4 regions of the Brevibacillus sp. MCWH genome follow, and region 2 is predicted to be linked to each of the others. Evidence: riboswitches for the same ligand, from Rfam matches in the RefSeq annotation. Region 2 holds a riboswitch; each other region holds the start of a gene.
What was found. A riboswitch is a leader RNA that binds a small molecule or an ion and turns the genes downstream of it on or off. The one in region 2 is predicted to bind cobalamin.
Positions count from the first base shown of each region.

Region 1: linked by a shared signal. The riboswitch ahead of lepA (translation elongation factor 4) and the one ahead of ETC00_RS14560 (energy-coupling factor ABC transporter permease) in region 2 are both predicted to bind cobalamin.
Region 3: linked by a shared signal. The riboswitch ahead of cobO (cob(I)yrinic acid a,c-diamide adenosyltransferase) and the one ahead of ETC00_RS14560 (energy-coupling factor ABC transporter permease) in region 2 are both predicted to bind cobalamin.
Region 4: linked by a shared signal. The riboswitch ahead of ETC00_RS10175 (ribonucleoside-diphosphate reductase subunit alpha) and the one ahead of ETC00_RS14560 (energy-coupling factor ABC transporter permease) in region 2 are both predicted to bind cobalamin.

Region 1 is NZ_SDLF01000006.1:48,527-54,088, reverse strand. Features, by position in the region: gene ETC00_RS07345 (ABC transporter permease) at 1-814, shown strand, start outside; gene nikC (nickel transporter permease) at 827-1,720, shown strand; gene ETC00_RS07335 (M24 family metallopeptidase) at 1,877-2,971, shown strand; cobalamin riboswitch at 2,986-3,135, shown strand; gene lepA (translation elongation factor 4) at 3,281-5,098, shown strand; gene hemW (radical SAM family heme chaperone HemW) at 5,157-5,562, shown strand, end outside.
Region 2 is NZ_SDLF01000017.1:26,675-32,236, forward strand. Features, by position in the region: gene ald (alanine dehydrogenase) at 1-156, shown strand, start outside; gene ETC00_RS14555 (quinone-dependent dihydroorotate dehydrogenase) at 487-1,575, shown strand; cobalamin riboswitch at 1,668-1,859, shown strand; gene ETC00_RS14560 (energy-coupling factor ABC transporter permease) at 2,010-2,771, shown strand; gene ETC00_RS14565 (energy-coupling factor ABC transporter substrate-binding protein) at 2,772-3,059, shown strand; gene cbiQ (cobalt ECF transporter T component CbiQ) at 3,056-3,847, shown strand; gene ETC00_RS14575 (energy-coupling factor ABC transporter ATP-binding protein) at 3,851-4,690, shown strand; gene glnA (type I glutamate--ammonia ligase) at 4,909-5,562, opposite strand, start outside.
Region 3 is NZ_SDLF01000008.1:153,936-159,497, reverse strand. Features, by position in the region: gene ETC00_RS09980 (MDR family MFS transporter) at 1-1,341, shown strand, start outside; gene ETC00_RS09975 (hypothetical protein) at 1,559-2,077, shown strand; cobalamin riboswitch at 2,169-2,382, shown strand; gene cobO (cob(I)yrinic acid a,c-diamide adenosyltransferase) at 2,585-3,133, shown strand; gene cobD (threonine-phosphate decarboxylase CobD) at 3,133-4,242, shown strand; gene cobU (bifunctional adenosylcobinamide kinase/adenosylcobinamide-phosphate guanylyltransferase) at 4,239-4,778, shown strand; gene cobS (adenosylcobinamide-GDP ribazoletransferase) at 4,775-5,515, shown strand; gene ETC00_RS09950 (histidine phosphatase family protein) at 5,512-5,562, shown strand, end outside.
Region 4 is NZ_SDLF01000009.1:23,019-28,580, reverse strand. Features, by position in the region: gene nagB (glucosamine-6-phosphate deaminase) at 1-750, opposite strand, end outside; gene ETC00_RS10185 (MurR/RpiR family transcriptional regulator) at 774-1,670, opposite strand; gene ETC00_RS10180 (YisL family protein) at 1,944-2,297, opposite strand; cobalamin riboswitch at 2,495-2,694, shown strand; gene ETC00_RS10175 (ribonucleoside-diphosphate reductase subunit alpha) at 2,886-5,105, shown strand; gene ETC00_RS10170 (ribonucleotide-diphosphate reductase subunit beta) at 5,129-5,562, shown strand, end outside.

The DNA.
Region 1 (5,562 bases), on a different contig from region 2:
GTACTTCCACTACCTGTGGGACGTTCTCAGGGGAGACCTGGGCGTATCCTTGCACACCAAGGCTCCCATCGCGAAGGAATTGGGGCCGTACCTGGCTGCCACCATTGAATTGACGCTGGTCAGCATGATATTTGCCGTTTTCATCGGCGTAAATGCCGGAATCATTTCGGCCTGGAAGCAAAACTCGTGGTTTGACTACATCTGCATGCTGGTTGCGTTGATCGGCGTATCCATGCCCGTATTCTGGCTGGGGTTGATGGAGCAGTGGCTGTTTGCCCAGGAGTTGAAGTGGCTGCCTTCCATTGGACGCGACAATCCGCGTGATCCCGTAACGGCGATTACGCATTTCTATATCATTGATGCGATGCTGGCCGGTCGTTGGGACCATCTCCGCGACGTGATCGAGCACCTGATTTTGCCGAGCATCGCGCTGGGGACCATCCCGATGGCGATCATCGCCCGCATCACCCGTTCCAGCATGCTGGAAGTGATGCGCTCCGACTATATTCGGACGGCACGTGCCAAGGGGCTGGGACAGTTTTTCGTGGTGTACAAGCACGCCTTGAAAAATGCGCTGATTCCCGTCCTGACCATCGTCGGGCTGCAGACAGGGCTGTTGATCGGCGGAGCCGTCCTGACCGAGACGATTTTTGGCTGGCCCGGCGTTGGCCGATACATTTTTACGGCGATTGGAAACCGCGATTATCCCGTCATTCAATCAAGCATTCTCGTCATCGCTACGATTTTTGTCCTGATCAACCTGTTGGTCGACCTCCTCTACGCCTATGTCGATCCGCGCATTAAATACCGCTAAGGAGGACGTCTTATGGCAGAAACCCATGTGGAAACGGTACGCGTGCAGCAAACCGACGAGCCGGTCTCGTCCCCTTGGCGCGACGCCTGGCGGACGCTCCGCAAAAACAAGCTGGCCATCGTCGGCTTCATCATCATTTTCGTGTTTGTCCTGCTGGCCCTGTTGGCTCCATACATTACCCCCTACGAATACGACAAGGGAGAGTTGATCAACAAGAACAAGCCGCCGTCGGCCGAGCACTGGTTTGGAACTGACTACAACGGGCGCGACGTGTTCACCCGGGTGATTTACGGGGCGCAAATCTCCCTGCGCGTCGGGCTGTTCTCCGTCATCGGATCGGTAATCGTCGGCACGTTTCTCGGCCTGCTTGCCGGCTATTACGGCCGCTGGGTGGACATGATCATCTCCCGGCTGTTTGACATCATGCTGGCCTTCCCCAGTATTCTGCTCGCCATCGCGATTGTGGCGATGCTCGGACCATCGCTGGAGAACGCCCTGCTGGCGATCGCCATCGTCAACATTCCTACCTACGGACGGCTGGTCCGTTCGCGCGTGTTAAGCCTGAAAGAGGAAGAGTTTGTCATGGCAGCGAAGGCGATCGGATCGAAAAACTCTCGGATTATCCTGCATCACATCCTGCCGAACAGCCTGGCGCCGATCATCGTCACCGGCACGCTGGGCATTGCGACGGCAATTCTTGAAGCGGCTGCCCTGGGGTTCCTCGGACTGGGGGCGCAGCCGCCGCAGCCGGAGTGGGGGCTGATGCTGTCCGACTCACGCCAGTACATTCAAAAAGCGCCGTGGACCGTCATCTTCCCCGGCTTGTCCATCATGCTGACGGTGCTCGGCTTCAACCTGATCGGCGACGGTCTGCGCGACGCGCTTGACCCGCGGATGAAACATTGAAAACGCCATTCCGTCCGGCTGTCGAGGCTGCTCGGCAGCCTTCCCGTATATAGACAAAGTCCGTGGAGCATGGGTGATAGGGCCCGTTCGCTTCTTTTTTTTCCGAGGACATGGTATCCTCGCTAGTAGATACCAAGAGAAAGCAGGGTGAGCAAGTTGTACCAGGAGCGCATGCAGCAGTTGCACACGTATATGGAAAAGGAAGAGTTGGACGCGGTGTTGATCACCTCGCCCAAACACGTTTACTATCTGACCGGCTTTTTTACGGAACCCCACGAACGCTTCATGGGCCTCATCATCCCGGCGCAGGGCGAACCGTCGTTGATCGTCCCGGCGCTGGATCGTGAAGCGGCGGCAGCGGCGGCTTCCGGGGTCAAGCAAATCCTGACGCATACCGATACGGATAATCCGTATGACGTGTTGAAGCAGGCGCTGCCCGCCGGAGTGACGCGGTTGGGCATCGAGAAGAGCCACATGACTGTGGAGCGCTTTGAAGCGATGAGCGCGGTCGTGTCGGCCAAGCGGTACGCCGACGTGGAGGAACCGCTCCGCGAAATGCGGTTGATCAAGTCGGCGGAGGAAGTGGCCCGCATCAGGCACGCCGTGCGGCTGGTGGAACAGGCACTGAGCGAGAGTCTGAAAAAAGTGAAACCGGGTGTCACCGAGATGGAGATCGTCGCCGAACTGGAATACCAGATGAAGCGGTTGGGGGCTGACGGGCCGTCGTTTGACACGATGGTGCTGGCCGGCGAAAAATCGGCGCTGCCGCACGGAACCCCGGGCAGCCGGCAGGTGCGCGAGGGAGACCTGCTGTTGTTTGACCTGGGCGTGGCGGCTGACGGCTACGTGTCCGACATCACCCGCACCTTTGCGATCGGCGAGATCAGTGCACAGCTTCGGGAAATCTACGAGACGGTGCTTGCGGCCAACGAAGCGGCCATCGCTGAGGTGCGTCCGGGTGTCACGCTGGCTCACCTCGACCAAACGGCTCGCCGCGTAATCGAGGAAAAAGGGTATGGTCCGTATTTCATGCACCGTCTGGGGCACGGATTGGGCATGGACGTCCACGAATATCCGTCGGTACACGGACAAAACCAGGACGTGCTTCGTCCCGGCATGGTCTTCACGATCGAACCGGGGATCTACCTCCCCGGCGTGGGGGGCGTGCGAATCGAGGACGACGTGCTGGTGACCGACAGCGGCTGCGATGTATTGACGCAGTTCCCGAAACAGCTGACCGTCATCAGGTAAGGCTCAGACGAAAAACGAATATGGTGTTTCACGGTGCCGTCCGGGTGCAGGTCCGCCCGGGGGGCTTAAAAGGGAAGTTCGGTGAAAGTCCGACGCGGTCCCGCCACTGTAACGGGGAGCGCCCGCGCGGCAGTCAGACAGACAGCCGTCTGGCATAGGTGCGCGTGTTTCGCCCGTCATCTCGCAAAGTCCGCCTCGTTCCTGCTTATTGCTCCGCTATCCGGCCTTTGTTATAATTGACCTTAGTGTATTTTTTCGGAACGCTATCTGAAAGCGACTTTCGGATGGCGTGGGAGGGAACAGACACAGATGGATCGCCGTGAAAGACAGAAACGAATTCGCAATTTTTCCATTATCGCCCATATTGACCACGGAAAGTCAACCCTGGCGGACCGCATTTTGGAGCTGACCGGAGCACTGTCGGCCCGCGAGATGGAAGACCAGTTTCTGGACACGATGGAGCTGGAAAAGGAGCGCGGCATTACGATCAAGCTGAACGCCGTGCGGTTGAACTATAAAGCCGATGACGGAGAGGAGTACATCCTGCACCTGATCGACACCCCCGGACACGTCGACTTTACGTACGAAGTATCCCGCAGCCTTGCCGCCTGTGAAGGGGCGCTCCTGGTGGTGGACGCCGCCCAGGGGATTGAGGCGCAGACATTGGCCAACGTCTATTTGGCGCTGGACAACAATCTCGAGATTATCCCGGTCATCAACAAGATCGACCTGCCCAGCGCGGAGCCGGAGCGCATCAAGCAGGAAGTGGAGGACGTCATCGGGCTGGACGCCAGCGACGCCTGCCTCACCTCGGCCAAAGCAGGGATCGGCATCAAGGACGTGCTGGAGGCAGTGGTGAAAAAGGTGCCGGCACCCGAGGGAGACCCGGATGCGCCGCTGCAGGCGCTGATCTTCGACTCCTACTTTGATCCGTACCGGGGCGTGATCGCATCCGTGCGGATCGTCAACGGTACGCTGAAAAAAGGTATGAAAATCAAGATGATGGCCACCGGCAAAACATTCGAAGTGACGGAAGTGGGCACCTCCACCCCCCGTCAGACGCCGGTAGACGAGCTGACCGTCGGTGACGTGGGCTACGTGGCTGCCTCGATCAAGACGGTGGGCGACACCCGTGTCGGGGATACGATCACGGATGCCAATCGTCCGGCCGCCGAACCGCTGCCAGGTTACCGCAAAATCAATCCGATGGTGTTTTGCGGTCTCTACCCGATCGACACCAGCGAGTACAACGATCTGCGCGAGGCGCTGGAAAAGCTGCAGTTGAACGACGCGTCGCTGCAGTTCGAACCGGAGACCTCACAGGCGCTCGGATTTGGCTTCCGCTGTGGCTTCCTCGGACTTTTGCACATGGAGATCATCCAGGAGCGGATCGAGCGGGAGTTTAACATCAACCTGATTACCACCGCGCCGAGCGTTATCTACCGCATCACCAAGACGAGCGGCGAAGTGGTTGAGATCGACAACCCCTCGAAAATGCCGGAGGCGCAAAAAATCGAACAGATCGAGGAGCCGTACGTCACGGCGACAATCATGGTGCCCAACGATTACGTTGGCGACGTCATGCAGCTCTGCCAGGGCAAGCGCGGGGAATTCCTCGACATGCAGTACATGGGGGAAAACCGCGTTCAGCTCAAGTACGACATGCCCCTCTCCGAGATCGTCTACGACTTCTTTGACCTGTTGAAGTCGGGCACCAAGGGATACGCGTCCTTTGACTATGAACTGGCCGGCTACAAGCCCTCCAAGCTGGTGAAAATGGACATCCTCCTCAACGGCGAAGTGGTTGACGCATTGTCGTTCATCGTCCACCGCGACAGCGCCTACCAGCGCGGACGCGTCATTTGCGAAAAGCTGAAAGAACTGATTCCGCGCCAGCAGTTTGAAGTGCCGATCCAGGCCGCCATCGGCAACAAGGTGATCGCGCGCGAGACGATCAGCGCGCTCAGGAAAAACGTGTTGGCCAAGTGTTACGGCGGCGACATCACCAGGAAGCGCAAGCTGTTGGAAAAACAAAAAGAAGGGAAAAAGCGCATGAAAGCCGTCGGCTCCGTCGAGGTGCCGCAAGAAGCGTTTATGGCTGTGCTGCGCATGGACGACAAAAAGTAGGCCTGACCGCGCGTCAGGTCTTTTCCATTCCACTATCGCAAAAAGGAGGGGAGCGGATATGCCGCAGTCGGTGTACATCCACATTCCCTTTTGCACCAACAAGTGCTACTACTGTGACTTCAATTCGTTCGTCACCAGCAACCCGCAGGTGATCGAAGACTATCTGGACACATTGGACAAGGAGATGGAGCGGACGTTTGCCCTGTGGCCGCCGGAGAAGATCAAAACCATTTTCGTCGGCGGGGGGACGCCGACGTTTCTCGACCGCCGCCAGATGCAGGTCTTTCTGGGGGCGGTGCGGAAGCATACAGAACGGTTCTGGGCCGACGATCTGGAATTCACGATGGAAGCCAATCCCGGCACCACCGACGTGGAAAAGCTCCGGCTGATGCGCGAGCTGGGCGTCAACCGGCTCAGTTTTGGCGTGCAGTCGTTCGACAATGCGCTTTTGAAGCGGCTGGGCC
Region 2 (5,562 bases):
CTTGCCAACAAGGGCTACCGCCAAGCGATTCTGGACAACCGCGCGCTGGCCAAAGGGGTCAACGTGATCGAGGGGAACGTGACCTACAAGGCCGTCGCCGAAGCGCACAACCTGCCGTACGTCTCTATCGACGACGTGCTGCTGGTGAAAAACTGACCGGGCCGGGACGATCCCAGCCGACACAGCAAAACCGTGACCAACTGCCTGCCCTGCCAATCGGGGCAGGCAGTTTTTTTGTCGGGAGATCGGGTTTAAGAGAATACAGGCATAGGGAATGAGGATACTAGTTGCTAGAGGGGCCGGCTGCCTGCAGACGGGAGGAGTAGGAACCGAAACAGCCGTCTGCTGCCAATGGACCAGGGTCTATCCTCGTATCGCGGCAGAAGTTTTTCCGTAACCGAAGGGAAAGGGTACTTCTCTCGTAGTGCGCACCCTTTTGCAAATATGGTATGCTACTAGGCAGTAGAACGAGTGAGGAGTGCAGTGATGTATCAACTGGTCAAAAAATTCCTGTTTAAGATGAGCGCAGAAGAAGCGCATGAGAAGACCATACACCTGCTCCGGTCAGTGGAAAACTCCGCACCGGGCAAAAGCATCCTGAAGATGGTGTATCAGTTCCGCGACGAACGTCTGGAGACAACGCTCTGGGGCATTCGCTTTCCCAATCCAGTCGGCCTGGCCGCCGGATTTGACAAAAACGCCGAAGTCTATCACGCGTTGGCTTCGCTGGGCTTTGGATTCGTGGAAGTGGGCACAATCACGCCGCAGGGACAACCGGGCAATCCGCAGCCGCGGCTGTTCCGCCTGCCGGAGAAGCAGGCGGTCATTAACCGCATGGGGTTCAACAATTACGGCGCCTACACCGCCTCGCAAAACCTGTTGGACTACGCCTATGCCGACATCCCGATCGGCATCAACATCGGCAAGAACAAGCTGACGCCCAATGAAGAAGCGGCTTCCGACTACAGCAAGTGCCTGGACCTGCTCTATTCGTACGGCCATTATTTTGTGATCAACGTCAGCTCGCCCAACACGCCCAACCTGCGCGACTTGCAGGAGGCCAACAGCCTGCGGTCCATTCTCCGCGAAGTGAAGGCCAAGGCGGCCGAACTGGAGATGCGCGGCGCCAAGGCGAAGCCGATCCTGGTGAAGGTATCGCCCGACATGGCGGACGAGCAGATGAGTGACGTGGTCAGGGCCGCGGTGGCTGAAGGGGCGGCCGGCATCATCGCCACCAACACCACACTGTCCCGTGATGGGGTGGAAAACCACCCGTACGCAGAAGAAGCGGGCGGCTTGAGCGGAAAGCCGCTGGAGGAGCGGTCCACCGCCTGGGTGAGAGAAATTTACCAGGAAGTGGGGGACAAGGTGCCGATCATCGGAGTGGGCGGCATCTTCACCGGTGACGACGCCTACCGCAAGATTCGCGCCGGCGCCAGCCTGGTGCAGGTGTACACGGGAATGATCTACCGCGGGCCGGGTATTGCGCGGCAGATTAACAAACGGCTGGTGCAGCTGTTGAAGAAGGACGGGTTTGCCCGCATCAGCGACGCGGTAGGCGTGGACGCACGATAGATAGCGCACCTCGGAGACGATTCTCCCCTCTTTTGCTTTCGCGGGGGCTCGTTTATAATGGACGCAAACGTCCAAGATGGAAAGGAAAAAAACCGAATACAACGGAGCTAGGTGCCCTTATGCGGATAAGGGGTAACAGGGAATCGGGTGAAAATCCCGAGCGGTCCCGCCACTGTAACCAGGGAATTCTCTTTTGACAGGCCACTCGCCGCTCGCCGGACGGGGAAGGCAAAAGAGCGTGATGATCTGGAAGCCAGGAGACCTACCTAGCTGCCGCACCCAACAGCCTTCGAGGAAAGGAGAGGTGAGCCCAGGCAGTACGACTGTTTTGTTTGAGGAAGTAGTCGTCTATTCACATTGCGCAAAGCTCATCCGGCCGGATGAGTTTTTTTCTTGGACGTTGGATGTCGAACCAGATAGGGAGAGGATGCTCGATGAGCCGTTCGCGTTCGTTGATGAGCGGAATGCTTGTGACCGGATTTGTCATGTACTTTCTGCTGAATGAGCCGGAGACCGGACACGCCATGCACATCATGGAAGGCTTTTTGCCGGTGGAGTGGGCGCTGTTCTGGTGGGCCGCGTTTCTGCCCTTTTTCCTGCTGGGCCTGCGCTCCATCAAGCGGCTGGTCCAGGATAACCCCGAGTTGAAGCTGCTGCTGGGGGTGGCGGGGGCGTTTGCCTTTGTTCTGTCCGCATTGAAAATTCCGTCTGTGACCGGGAGCAGTTCCCACCCGACCGGGACCGGCCTGGGAGCCATCCTGTTCGGTCCGCTGGTCATGTCGGTGCTGGGCACCCTGGTGCTGCTGTTCCAGGCCCTGCTGCTCGCCCACGGCGGCTTGACCACGCTGGGGGCCAACGCGTTTTCCATGGCAGTGGTCGGGCCGTTTGTGGCCTACGGGGTGTATCGGCTGGTGCTGCGGGCCAACGGCGGCCAGCGGGTGGCAGTGTTTCTGGCGGCTGCCCTGGCCGACCTGACCACGTACGTGGTGACGTCACTGCAGCTGGCGCTGGCGTTTCCGGCAGCATCCGGTGGTGTCGCCGCCTCGTTCGCCAAATTTGCCGGCATCTTCGCGCTGACGCAGGTGCCGCTGGCCGTAAGCGAGGGACTGCTGACGGTGCTCGTCTGGAACTGGCTGCAGTCGTACAATGCAAAAGAACTGTCGCAACTGCCGCTGCTCAAACGGGAGGGGATGTAAGTGAAACGCTGGTCAAACTGGGTGCTGTTGCTGCTGGTGGCGTTGTTGGCCGTGCTGCCGCTGATATTGGTGAAAGATTCGGAGTTTGGCGGAGCGGACGGCGCGGCGGAAGAAGCGATCAAAGTAGTGGCCCCCGACTATGAGCCCTGGTTCCAGCCGCTTGTGGAGCCGCCGGGCGGCGAGACGGAAAGCCTGCTGTTTGCCGTGCAGGCCGCGCTGGGCGCCGGATTTATCGGATATGCAATCGGCCTGTACCGGGGTCGGTTGAACAACGGCAAAGAACAATGATCGACCAGTTGGATACGCTCGCCTACACCAACCGGCTGCGCCGCCTGTCCCCCGGCTGCAAGCTGCTGTTTGCCGTGGCGCTGATGTTGATCGTCCTGGTCAGCCATCCGCCCGTGCAGATTGCCGCCTTTGTCTGGATAAGCATCTGGATTGTCGCCTACGCCCGCATTCCCTGGCGCGTCTACCTGGTCGGGCTCGTTCTCGCATGTTCGTTTTTGGCCGCGGGAATGCCGGCCCTGTTGGTGGAAGCGGCGCCTTCGTCCGGGTGGAGCAGCGGCGCCAATGTCCTGGCCGCCTGGCAGTGGGGAGGCTGGGTGATTTATGTGACCACGGACGGCGTCGCCCGGGCAGTGACCCTCATGTGCCGTTCCCTCGCGGCACTGTCCTGCTTGTATTTCGTGCTCTTTACCGTGCCGTTTGCCGAACTGCTCCAGGTGCTGCGCCGCATCGGCCTGCCGGCGGTGCTGACCGATCTGGTGATGCTTATGTACCGTCTGGGGTTTGTGTTTCTGGAAACGGCAGCCTGGCTGCGGACCGCGCAAATCGCGAGGGGCGGCTATCAGGGGATTCGCGCGGCGCTCCGCGACACCGGCAGGTTGGTCAGCCGGCTGTTTGCACGTGCGATGCTCCGGTATCGGCAGCTGTACCTGGGCATGATGGCGCGAGGTTTCACGGAGGACTTTCGCGTCGTCAGCCTGTCAACACATGTCCGCTCCAAGCGGCACGAACGGGAGGCACTGGTCGGATGTGTGCTGCTGGCGGCATGGGAATGGTGGATCGGAGGATGAGACGTGACAACGCATGTGCTTGAGTTTGCCGATGTGCATTACACCTATCCGGGCGCCGCTCAGCCTGCGCTCAACGGCGTGACAATGGCCGTGCCGGCAGGCCGGCGATGTGCGCTGCTCGGCCGCAACGGCTGCGGCAAGTCGACGCTGTTTTTGCATGCAAACGGCATTTTTCGCCCGCACAAGGGACAGGTCCTGTGGAAAGGCGTGCCGATCAGTTCGCGGCGGGCAGATCTGCAGGCGCTCAAACGAAACGTAGGGCTTGTGTTTCAGGACCCGGAGCAGCAGTTGATCGCTGCCACTGTCGCCGAGGATGTGTCGTACGGGCTGTGCAATCTCCATCTGCCGGAAGCGGAGATCAGGGAAAAAGTGCGGCGGACACTGGAGGCATTCGGCCTGAGTGAGTGGGCTGACACTCCGGTGCATCATCTGAGTCTCGGCCAGAAGCGGCGGGTGGCCCTGGCCGGCGTGATGGTGATGGAACCGGAACTGCTGCTGCTGGATGAGCCGACGTCCTACCTGGACCCGTGGCAGACGGAGGCCTTTGTCCGTCAGTTGGAGCGCATCCACGCAGCAGGCACGACAATTGTAATGGCGACGCATGACCTGGATTTCGCATACGCCTGGGCGGACTGGGTGTTTGTGATGGATGCGGGGCGGCTTGTGCTGGCAGGGGAGCCGGAGCGTGTCTTTGCCCGTCGGGACATCCTGGAGGTTTTGCAGTTCAAACGGCCCGCCGTGCTGGAACTGTGGGAATCCCTTCCCGGCCATGTGAAAGAACGGCTCGGCCCCGGCCTGCCCAAGACGACGGGCGAGCTGGCGGAGCGGCTGCGTTTGTTGTAGCGTTGTTTGCCCCTTATCCGCGTCGCGTTTTGGAGCGGACGCATTCGACTACTTTGCTGGTTGTCAAGAGAGCGAGCGGGCACCATCACACATGACTGATTTTGCCTGCAAACAAACTGAGACCGAGGCACAATGCCTCGGTCTTTTTGTTGCTTCTGTATTTGCGGCGGATTCGGTTTCTCGCGGTTCCAGATTGGAGGATTGCCCGAGCGCTTGGCTTACAGATCGTAGTACAGTTCGTATTCCTTCGGATTGACGGTGCGCTCCACTTGTTGGATTTCGTCGCGCTTGAGGGCGATCCAGGTTTCGATCACGTCGTGAGTGAAGACGCCGCCCTCCAGCAGGAAGTCGTGGTCGCGTTCCAGCGCGTTCAGCGCTTCTTCCAGCGAGCCGGGTGCGCTCTTGATCTCATGTTTTTCTGCATCGGTGAGGTCGTAGATGTTGCGGTCAACCGGCCCGAATCCCAGTTCGCGCGGATCAAGCCCGCGCTTGATTCCGTCCAGACCGGCCATCAGCATGGCGGCAAAGGCCAGGTACGGATTCGCCGTGGAGTCCGGGGTGCGAAACTCGATGCGAGCCGCTTTCGGCGTCATGGCAGCCACCGGGATGCGGATGGCAGCGGAGCGGTTCCCTTTGGAGAAGACCAGGTTGACCGGCGCTTCATAGCCGGGCACCAGCCGTTTGAACGAGTTGGTGCTCGGATTGGTCAGCGCAATCAGGGCCGGGGCGTGATACAGGATGCCGCCAATGTAATAGAGCGCCATTTGGCTCAGGTTGGCGTAGCCGCCTTTTTCGTAGAAGAGCGGTCGCTCGCCGTCAAACAGGCTTTGATGCACGTGCATGCCGCTGCCGTTGTCGCCGACGATCGGTTT
Region 3 (5,562 bases), on a different contig from region 2:
AAACTGTCCGACATGTACGGCCGCAAACGGTTTTACGTGTTTGGGTTGATCGTGTTTTTGCTCGGATCGATCCTCTGCGGGACGGCAGGCAGCATTGTTCAGCTCAGCATCTACCGGGCCATCCAGGGGATTGGCGGTGGAGCGCTGATGCCGATTGCCTTTACGATCATTTTTGACGTGTTCCCACCGGAGAAGCGGGGGAAAATGACTGGCCTGTTCGGAGCGGTGTTCGGCACGTCCAGCGTTGTCGGTCCCCTGCTCGGCGCCTACATCACCGATTACTTTGGCTGGCACTGGGTCTTTTACATCAACGTGCCGATCGGTCTTCTGTCGCTCTGGTTCATCTCCGCGTACTACAAGGAGTCGCTGGAACACAGCAAGCAGAGCATTGACTGGTGGGGTGCGATCACGCTGGTGGGAGCGGTGGTCAGCCTGATGTTTGCACTGGAGCTGGGCGGCAATCAATTCGCCTGGGACTCTGCGGTGATTCTCGGTCTGTTTGCCGCGTTTGCCGTGCTGTTTGCCGTGTTTTTGTACGTGGAGAGACGGGCGGCCGAGCCGATCATTTCGTTTTCCATGTTCAGACAGCGGCTGTTTGCCGCGAGCAATATGGTGTCTCTTCTGTACGGCGCGTCCTTCATCATCACGACCGTCTACATTCCGATCTTTATCCAGGGAGTGTTTGGCGGCTCGGCGTCCAACTCGGGGCTGCTGCTCACTCCGATGATGCTCGGATCGGTACTCGGCAGCCAAACGGGCGGGATGCTGACGACGAAGACCAGCTACCGCAACATCATGCTGCTGTCCGCCGCCTTTTTCCTGTCCGGCTTGTTTTTGTTGGGGACGCTGACACCGGAGGTCTCGCGCAGTCTGGTGACCGTCTACATGGTCCTTACCGGGTTTGGCGTCGGTTTTTCCTTCTCCGTCCTGGGCATGGCTGCGATCCACAACTTTGACATGCGTCAGCGCGGTTCGGCCAGCTCGACCAACTCGTTTTTCCGCTCGCTGGGCATGACGCTGGGCGTGAGCGTGTTTGGAATCGTACAGCGCAACCTGTTCCAGAGCGGCTTGGAAGAGGTATTTGCCGGTGGAAGCGGCATTCCGGCAGGGGGGCTGGTTGACCCGCGGGCGGTGCTGACTCCGGAAACCCGGGCGTCCATTCCGGCACCTGTCCTGGAGCAGATTACCGCAGTCCTCTCCTCGTCGATTGCGCAGACGTTCATGTGGGCGCTGATTCCGGCCTGTCTGGCGGTCGTAGGGATCCTGCTGATGGGCAAAGAGCGGATAAGCATACCCGCTGCACAGGTACGGCCCAAAACAGCGGAGCGGGGAAGAAGATAAACTAAAAGGCGAACACAGCCCTCGTGCACCGGAATGATCTCCGGCTGCATGCAGGGCTGCTTTTTTGTGCGTGGAGCATTATCAGATCAGGCCTGATTGGTTCGGGCGGGTTCAATAAATTCCAGCAATATAATATTATAGTAAATATTGGTAGAAGGTAAATGCAAGCGTGACGTGTTTTCGCTGCTGTTCAAAGAACGAAGGGGGACAAACCATTTTGCAAGGAAAAACGTACCTATATCTGATTCCCGCAGTCATGGCCGCGATCCTGGTCGCCTGTTATCCCTTTGATTTATTTGACAGAATCTTCGTACTCCCACCCGAAAGACAGACGGTCCGTGAAGAAGAAGTGCTGCAAACCGTTGCCAGGATAAAAGACAACGTAACAATCGGCTCAACCAAACAAGAAGTCGCCGCACTGTTCGGTGACAGGTACGTTCTCGTGGATGACCAGGGGGATCTCGAAAACGGCTGTGATGAATTCTGGCTGTACCGCTTTTTCACCGAGGAGGATTACCAGTCCTCTGTGCCCGACCATGTCATTGATCAAGAGGGGATTCGCAGCGGAAAAGTAGGAGCCGCCTTCTTCATCGGCTGGAAAGATGAACGAGTCTACCTGTACACCATCGCTTACCTTCAAGGCCCCAATCGCAATCTGCATGTTTACTCCAATGTGAATGGAACCAGAGCAGAAGAAATTTTGAATCCAGATGGCTCGATGGCGCCCGTCGATTAAAAGTCAGCCCATTGCCCGCTCGCTTTTTCCTTCCTATCCACGGCCACTTTTGTTATGATGGAGACAAGTGCCGGTCATGTGCGGCACCGACAACTGCATACGGCAAACAGGTCTTCACCTGCGCGGACGCTTCCGGGCGGGTGAAGTTAAAAGGGAAGTTTGGTGAAAATCCAACGCGGTCCCGCCACTGTAAGAGGGGAGTTTTCCTTCGCGGCGACAGCCATCCACTGCTCCAGCGGGAGTGGGAAGGAGAAGGAAAGCGGCGATCCTCAAGCCAGGAGACCTGCCTGTTTTGCGTGAGCACTGATTTCCTTCGGGTCAAAGGAAAAGGTGAGGATTGTCGTGGACGTCGTGTCGACGCTTTGCTTCCTTTGGTTTTCGAGGAAAGCAAAGCGTTTTTTAATTGTATCTGAAAAGACACCGTGAACGGTAGATGAGCTGGCACAAGGGGCGGACCGTTTGGCATCGCGTCCCTGGTTGGCCGGCCAGAGGGGGAGGAAATGGTCGATGAACAAATCCGACAACAAGCGAGGACTGGTCCTGGTGTACACCGGGGACGGAAAAGGGAAGACAACGGCGGCGCTGGGGCTGGCCGTACGGGCGACCGGCCGCGGCAAGCGTGTGTTGGTGGTACAGTTTATCAAGTCGCCGGAACGCACCTACGGGGAAAAAATCGTCTTTGACCGGTTGGGCATCGAGATGGTGCAAAAAGGCATCGGCTTTACCTGGACGAAAACGCCCGAGGAGCACCGCGCCGCTCTGCGGGAAGCGTGGCGATACGCCAAGGAGCAGGTATTGGGCGGCGAATACGACATGGTGATTCTCGACGAATTGAACAACGCGCTGGCGATTGATCGTTTTCCCGTAGCGGACGTGCTGCCGCTGGACGATGTAGTGGACACGATCAAAAACAGGCCGAGCCACGTGCATCTGGTGATTACGGGACGGGACGCGCGGCCGGAAATCATCGCGATTGCCGATCTGGTAACGGAGATGAAAGCGGTCAAGCACTACTATGACGAAGGCATCCCCGCCGTGCTGGGGGTGGAGTATTGATGACCGCCGTGTTGGAGGTGTTCGGTCACGGCGGCGATCTGGTTACGGCGGCGGAGCGCTTCGGTGTGGAAGTCGGGCAATTTGTCGATTTCAGCGCCAACATCAACCCGCTGGGCCCGCCTGCCCGCGTGCTGGAAGGACTGCGGGAGGTGCTGCCTCGGGTGGTTCACTATCCCGATCCGGGGCACCGGTCGTTTCGCAGCGCATTGGCGGCAAAGCTGAACCTGCCGGCATCGTGGCTTCTGCCGACCAACGGGGCGGCCGAGGCGATGGCCCTGGCGATCCTCGCACTGAAGCCGCAGACGGTCGGCATCGTCACGCCTTGTTTTTCCGAATATGCCCAACTTTCCAGGCAGTTCGGCGCCCGCGTGCTGACCTGCCCGGGGCGGGAAGATCGCGGCTTCAAGCCGGACGAGGCGGAGCTGGACCGGCTGTTTGAACAGGCAGACCTTGTCTTTGTCGGTTCTCCCAACAACCCGACCGGCCTCTTGTATGAACCGGAAGAACTGCTGCGGATGGCCGGCTGGACCGACAGGACAGACACGCATCTGGTGATCGACGAGGCGTTTCTCGACTTTGTCGCGGAGGAGCGTCAGTTTACGCTGGCAGACCAGCTTTCCCGGTTTCCGCGCGTGCTGGTGATGCGCTCGCTGACGAAGATGTTCGCCATTCCCGGGCTGCGCCTCGGCTACGCCGTCGCCGTGCCCGCGCTGATTGAGCGGCTGCGGGAAAAGCAGGTCAGCTGGAGCGTCAACAGTCTGGCGCTTGCGGCCGGGGAGCTTTGCCTGGAGGAAGCGGACTACGAAGCGAAAACCAGACGGCTGATTGCCAAAGAGCGTTCCTATCTGTCCGGTGCCATCGCGCAGGAACTGGGCTGGCGCGTCTGGCCGGGCGAAGCCAACTTTCTGCTCGTGCGCTGTCCGGCTCAGATAACGGCGGCGGAACTGCAGGAGCTGCTGGGCAGACGGGGCATCTTGATTCGCAGTTGTGCCATGTACCCCGGCTTGACGCCCGGTGATTTTCGCATCGCAGTCCGCACCCGGCCGGAAAACGACCGCCTGTTGACGGCCTTGCGGGACGTCTGGCGTGAAAGGAGGGAGCGGCGCTGAGCCTGATCGTCGTTACCGGAGGCGTCCGCTCGGGGAAGAGCCGCTTCGCCGAAAAACTGGCTGCACAGGCGGGAGGCCCCGTCTTGTACGTGGCCACCGGCCAGGCATGGGACGAGGAAATGAAGCAACGGATTGAGCGGCATCGGGCGCGGCGGCCCCGCAATTGGGGACTGGCCGAAACAGATGGCACCCTGGCTGTGACCCTGCCGCAACTGAAGAGGTATCCGGTGGTGCTGTTGGACTGCCTGTCGACGTGGGTCAGCACACGGCTGATGAGTGTGCCGGAAGCGTCCTGGCGGGACGAAGCAATCGGGCGGGCGCTCCTGGAGGAAGCGGAGCAGTGGCTGGATGAAGCCTGCAGCGACGGCCGTACCGTTATCGCCGTGACCAGCGAGGTGGGTCTGGGCGGCGTCGCGATGACCAAGCTGGGCCGCTGGTTTGCCGACGTGCTGGGCGACGTCAACCAGCTGGCCGCCAGCCGGGCTGATACGGTCTATGCCGTTTTGGCAGGCATTCCCTGGAGGATAAAAGGATGAACGCGTTTTTTCATGCACTGTCGTTTTTTTCCCGCATCCCTGTTCCCTGGCTGCGCCCGTCGGAAGAGGCCTGGAAGAAGAGCGTCGTCTGGTACCCGGCTGTCGGACTGGTGATCGGCCTCGTGCTGTGTGGGGTGCATCAGGCGGCCTTGTGGGCGTTTGCGCCGCTGACTGCTGCCGTGTTGACGATGGCCTGCTGGGTCTACATCACCGGCGGACTGCATCTGGACGGCTGGATGGACCTGGCCGACGGTCTGGGCAGCAGCCGGCCGCGGGAACAGATGCTGGCGATCATGAAAGACAGCCGGACCGGAGCGATGGGGGTGCTGGCGGCGATTGTGCTGCTTCTGGTCAAGACGGCGGCGCTGGCCGAGCTCGACCATTGGCAGCTTGCCGCCTGTCTGCTGCTGGTGCCCGCCGCCGCACGCACGCATGTGCTGCTGGCGATCCGCTGCTGGCCGTACGTCACCGGAGAAAAGGGCGTCGGCAAAAGCATCGGCGAGGCGCTCCGTCCTTTCCACATCGGCGCCGGTTATCTTTTTGTGCTGGCGTTGGGCTGGTGGCTTGCCGACATCCGGGCGGTGACGGCTGTCGTGCTGTCGCTCGTCATCAGCCTGCTGTTTGCCCGCTCGGTCGCCGGCAAGCTGGGCGGCCTGACCGGCGACTGCTACGGCGCCCTGATCGAGAGCGCCGAAGCCGTGATTCTGCTCATCCTGATCGGGAGCTGGTGGCCGTGAGGTGGATCTGGGTGAGACACGGACAGACGGAGGAGAACCGCACCGGC
Region 4 (5,562 bases), on a different contig from region 2:
GCGGCCGCTGTTTTTCGTCTCGGCTGACAGCAGCGCTGCCGCCTCCTTGTCCGCGATGACGGTCACATCTGAATGAAGCTGCAGCAGCGACGCGGGCACGTCAGGCGTCTTCTCTCCTTCCAGCATGCGGCGCACCGCATCCGCCTTGGCCTCGCCGCTCGCAAGCAGCATGATCCGCTTCGCCGCCAGAATCGTTTTGATCCCCATCGATACAGCTTTCGTCGGCACTTCGTCGATCGATTCGAAAAAGCGCGCGTTCGCCTTGATTGTACTTTGTGCCAGTTCCACGATCCGCGTGGTCGTCTCCGCGTCGGACCCCGGCTCATTGAAACCGATGTGGCCGTTTCCGCCGATACCCAGCACCTGCAGGTCGATGCCTCCCGCCGCCGCGATTGCCGCTTCATATCGCCGGCATTCCGCCTGCAGGTCGGGTGCGTCTCCGCGCGGGATATTGGTCTGCTCCAGCGGGATGTTCACATGGCGAAAAAAGTGTTCCTGCATGAACGTATGGTAGCTTTGCGGATGATGCGGCGGCAGTCCGACGTATTCATCCAGGTTAAACGTCGTCACGCGGGAGAAGTCAACTCCCTCCTCGCGGTGCAGCCGCGCCAGTTCCCGGTACATGCCGATCGGTGTGCTGCCCGTAGCCAGTCCCAGTACGGCAGTGGGTTTGGCTGTCACCACCTGCGCCACGATGTGCGCCGCAGCTTTGCTCAACGACTCGTAATTCTCCGCAATCAGCAGTTTCATGCGCTCTCCCTCCGTCAGCCGCTTCAGTATTTTTTGTCCAGCACCGCTTTTGCCGTCTTTTCCTTGTAGGTCAGCGCTTTCTCCTGGATGCGCATGGCCAGTGCCGTACACAGGATGTCGATGACGTGCAGTTGGGCGATTTTGGCCGCGAGCGAACCGCCCTGCAGCGGCCCTTCCTTTGCTGCCGTCAAAAGCGTGACATCGGCCACGTTCGTGATCGGCGAGCGGCGGTAGTGGGTGATGCACAGCACTGTTGCCCCTGCTTCCTTCGCCACTTTCAGCGAATCGATCGTATCCTTGGTGCTGCCCGACACGGAGATGCCCACGGCGACGTCGCCGGGCCCCAGCGTGGCGGCAGCCATCGCCTGCAGGTGTGCCTCGTAAAAGGCGTCCACTTTCAGCCCCAGGCGCAAGCACGTGTATTTGGCATCCTGGGCCGTCACCCCGGATGTTCCCACGCCGTAAAAGTGGATCGTGTTGGCGGCTTGCAGCAGGTCGACACACCGCTCCAGCTCGACCGGGTCGATGAGCGAGCTGGTGTCACCAACCGCCTGCATGTTGGTGGCCGTCACCTTTTGCGCGATGGTCGTCAGCGAATCCTCCTCCGTTACCTCACCGTGCAGGTTTTTCACCGGATGGACCAGCTCCTGGGCCAGCGCCAGCTTGAACTCCTGGTAGCTGCGAAAACCGATCTTGCGGCAGAAGCGCAGCACGGTGGTTTCGCCCACGCCCGCTTTTTCCGCCAGGTCGATGACGGAAGAGTAAATTACGCTCTCCGTCTGGCTCAGTACGATCTCCGCCACTTTTTGCTCAGATTTGGTAAACGACGGCCGCAAACTCTGAATGCCCAGCAGGGTGGCATTGGTTTTGGCCGCGCCGCCGGACGCGCCGGCCGTCTGCTCTTTCTGATTTACCGTCATCGGCGTCCTCCTCCGTTTATCACCAAAAGAAAACAGCTTTATTCCTACCGCCATTATATGCAAAAGCGGAGCATTCCGCCATATTGATTGATATATGTGGAGAAGTTCTCCATTCTATAACAGACCGTTCTGATTCGCGGCGCACTCCGCTTCCGCGAGCATCCGCCGCTCTTGGCGCCGCTTGTCTTAGCGAACAACAACAAAAAAAGCCTCCACCCGGAACCTTTTGATCCGAGTGAAAGCTTTTCGACGTGTGTGCAAAGCACCTGCCGCCTACACGATTACGCGGTACCCGATCAGGATGACAAGCACCATCAGCGCGAGCGCGCCAACGAAAAATCCGATGCTGGCTTCCTGGCGGCGTGCCCGTCCCAGCGCCATTTCCATCAGCCCGAAGACGACAATCCCCAGCAGTCCCTTCACATAGTACAGGACGTCTCCCGTGTGGAACTTAAACAACATCCAACCACCCGTCACGACCACGATCACCATCATCACGCGCAGAAACATGTGAACGATGTTGCCCACTTTTTCCTTGCCGAGACGGAAAAGGATGTACCCGACGATCAGCAGGATGAATGCCACTTCCCAACCGCCTACGTGGGCTTTAAGATACGCATAGCTCACCGTTTGCTCACTCCTTGCCCAGTGCAATCTCCTTACTCGTCTCATTATAACAGATTGGCAAGGGAAAAGCAGGGCGCGCAATGCTTGGCGGTTTTGTGACAGCTAGTCACTGGACCGGACCCGCTTTTTTGGAAGCTGCCAGCCAAGATCAGTCTTCCCTCCCACAACATATTGTGTTATAGTACCTTCATACAACCATATATAGTGTGCTTTGTGGTGCGCTTGCCCAGGATTCCGGCAAGCGCTTAAAAGGGAAGACCGGTGCAAGTCCGGCGCGGTCCCGCCACTGTAAATGGGGAGCGACTCTGTCAGATGCCACTGTCGATCGCATCGACGGGAAGGTTCAGAGAAGCGATGATCCATGAGCCAGGAGACCTGCCACAAAGACAACACCGTTGGAACCACGAGGATGGGGAGGTGTGGAATCGGTCATTCGCGGCGTGCCGCTCTTTCGGGCGCACGTTCCGCTTTGACACAGGCATGTTTGTTTCCACATGGGCAACATCAGCATCCTCTACCCGGCGGGAGAGGATGCTTTTTTCATGAACCGCAAAGGAGAGGGATAGATTGCAAACGGTTGTCTCTGACATTGACCAACGTATTACATCGCTGATTGGCGACATTCTGGCCGATTTTCCCCGGCTGCGCGCAGATGCCGTCATCCAGTCGGCGGCCATCAGAGCCAAACACAAAACGCTCACGGAACAGGAAGCGGCAAAAATCGTTGCCATGTCGGCCGCCGAACTGATTTCCAAAGAGGAGCCGGAATGGACCTACGTCGCCGCCAGGGCGTACCTCGCTGCCCTGTATCACGAAGCGGCCCGCAGCCGGGCGTATTCCTTTAGTCCTGCGCGTCCCTACGGTTCGTTTTTGAACCTGTTGAAACAGCTGGTGGAAAAGGGCATTTACAAACAGGAACTGCTGACCGCCTACCGTCCGGAAGAGATTGCGGAGCTGGAACGGGAGATTGATCCGGAAAAGGACAAGCTGTTTACCTATTTGGGGATCGTGACTCTCGCCGAGCGGTATTTGGCGAGGGATTACACCGGCAGCCTGTATGAACTGCCCCAGGAGCGGTTTATGGTCATCGCCATGCACCTCATGCTGCAGGAACCCCGCGAAAAAAGACTCGCGCTGGTAAAGGAAGCCTACTGGGCGCTCAGCCATCAGTACATGACCGTGGCAACGCCCACCATGGCGAATGCCGGCAAAGCACGGGGCGGACAGCTCTCCAGCTGCTTTGTCGACACGGTCGACGACTCTCTGCAGGGCATCTACGATTCCAACACCGACGTCGCCCGGCTGTCCAAGATGGGCGGCGGCATCGGCGTGTACATGGGAAAAGTGCGGGCGCGCGGCTCTTCCATCCGCGGCTATGAAAACAAATCCAGCGGGGTCATCCCGTGGATTCGCCAGCTGAACAATACGGCGGTCAGCGTCGACCAGCTCGGAACGCGCAACGGCAGCGTTGCCGTGTATCTCGACGTGTGGCACAAGGACATCCTGGCGTTTCTCGATTTGAAAATGAACAACGGGGACGAACGCCTGCGGGCGCATGACATCTTTACGGGTGTGTGCATCCCTGATCTGTTCATGGAAGCGGTGGAAAACCGGGCCGAGTTTCACTTGTTTGATCCGCATGAAGTGCGCACCGTCATGGGCTTTTCGCTGGAGGATTGCTACGATGAGGAGCCCGGGCGCGGCACGTTCCGCGAACGGTACGAGGCGTGCGTGCGGCATCCCCGCTTGAGCCGCGTGACGGTACCCGCCATCGAGATCATGAAGCGGATCATGATCTCCCAGCTGGAGACGGGCACGCCGTTCATGTTCTACCGGGATACCGTCAACCGCGCCAACCCCAACAAACATGCGGGCATGATTTACTCCAGCAATTTGTGCACGGAAATCCTGCAGAACATGTCGCCCACCACGGTGACAGAAGAAGTGCTGCAGGACGGAGAGATCGTGATTCGAAAAACGCCGGGCGATTTCGTCGTCTGCAATCTCTCCAGCATCAACCTGGGGCGCGCCGTGCCTGCCAACGTGCTGGAGCGGCTGATCCCCATCCAGGTGCGGATGCTGGACAACGTGATCGATGTGAACCGGATCGACGTCCTGCAGGCCCAGCAAACCAACAAAAAGTACCGGGGCATCGGGCTGGGAGCGTTTGGCTTGCATCATCTGCTGGCGCTCCAGGAAATCAGATGGGAAAGCGAAGAAGCGGTCGCCTTCAACGACCGGTTGTTTGAACGCATCCATTACTTGACGATTCGCGCCTCCCTGGAACTGGCGAAGGAAAAAGGCGCCTATCCTCTCTTTTCGGGCAGCGAGTGGGAAAACGGCAGCTATTTTGCCCGCAGGGGCTACAATTCGCCCGAGTGGGAGGCGCTGGCCAAAGAAGTGGCCCGGCACGGCATTCGCAACGGGTATCTGATGGCGGTCGCTCCCACCGGCTCCACGTCGCTGATCGCCGGCTCCACCGCTTCCGTCGACCCGGTGTTTGAACCGGTCGCCTACGAGGAGAAGACGACGTACAAAATCGCCAATCCCGCTCCCGATCTGACTGCCCGCACGATGTGGTACTACAAGGGAGCGTATCACCTGGATCAGCACTGGTCGATCAGACAGGCGGCCGCCCGCCAGCGCCACCTCGATCAGGGGCAGAGCATCAATTTGTACGTCCGCCCCGACATCCACGCCAGAGAGCTGCTGCAGCTCCATCTGGAGGCATGGAAGCAGGGGCTGAAGACGACCTACTACGTCCGCAGCCGGGCCGTAGAGATTGATGAGTGCGAAGCCTGCACCTGATCGCGGAAAGGAGAACGGATATGCTGCAGAAGCAAAAGGTATTTGATACAAGCGCGCCCAACAGGTCAACCAAAATCATCAACGGCGAGTGTTCCGGGGTGTTGAACTGGGATGATATCCGCCACCCGGCGATGTACAAGCTGTACAAGGTGCTGATCGCCAACCACTGGATTCCGTCCGAGATTTCGATGAACAAGGACAAGCAGCAGTTTGCCGAACTGACGCCGATCGAACAGGACGCCTTCAAGAAGATTATCGGGCTGCTGGCTGTGCTCGACAGCATGCAGACCAACTTTGTGACCGATGTCGGCCAATACTTTACCGACTCGTCCCTGGTGGCCATTGCCGCCATTATCAACCAGCAGGAGGTGATTCACAACCAGTCCTACTCCTATGTGCTCTCCAGTCTGGTCGACTACCAGACGCAAAAGGACGTGTTTGAATACTGGAAACACGA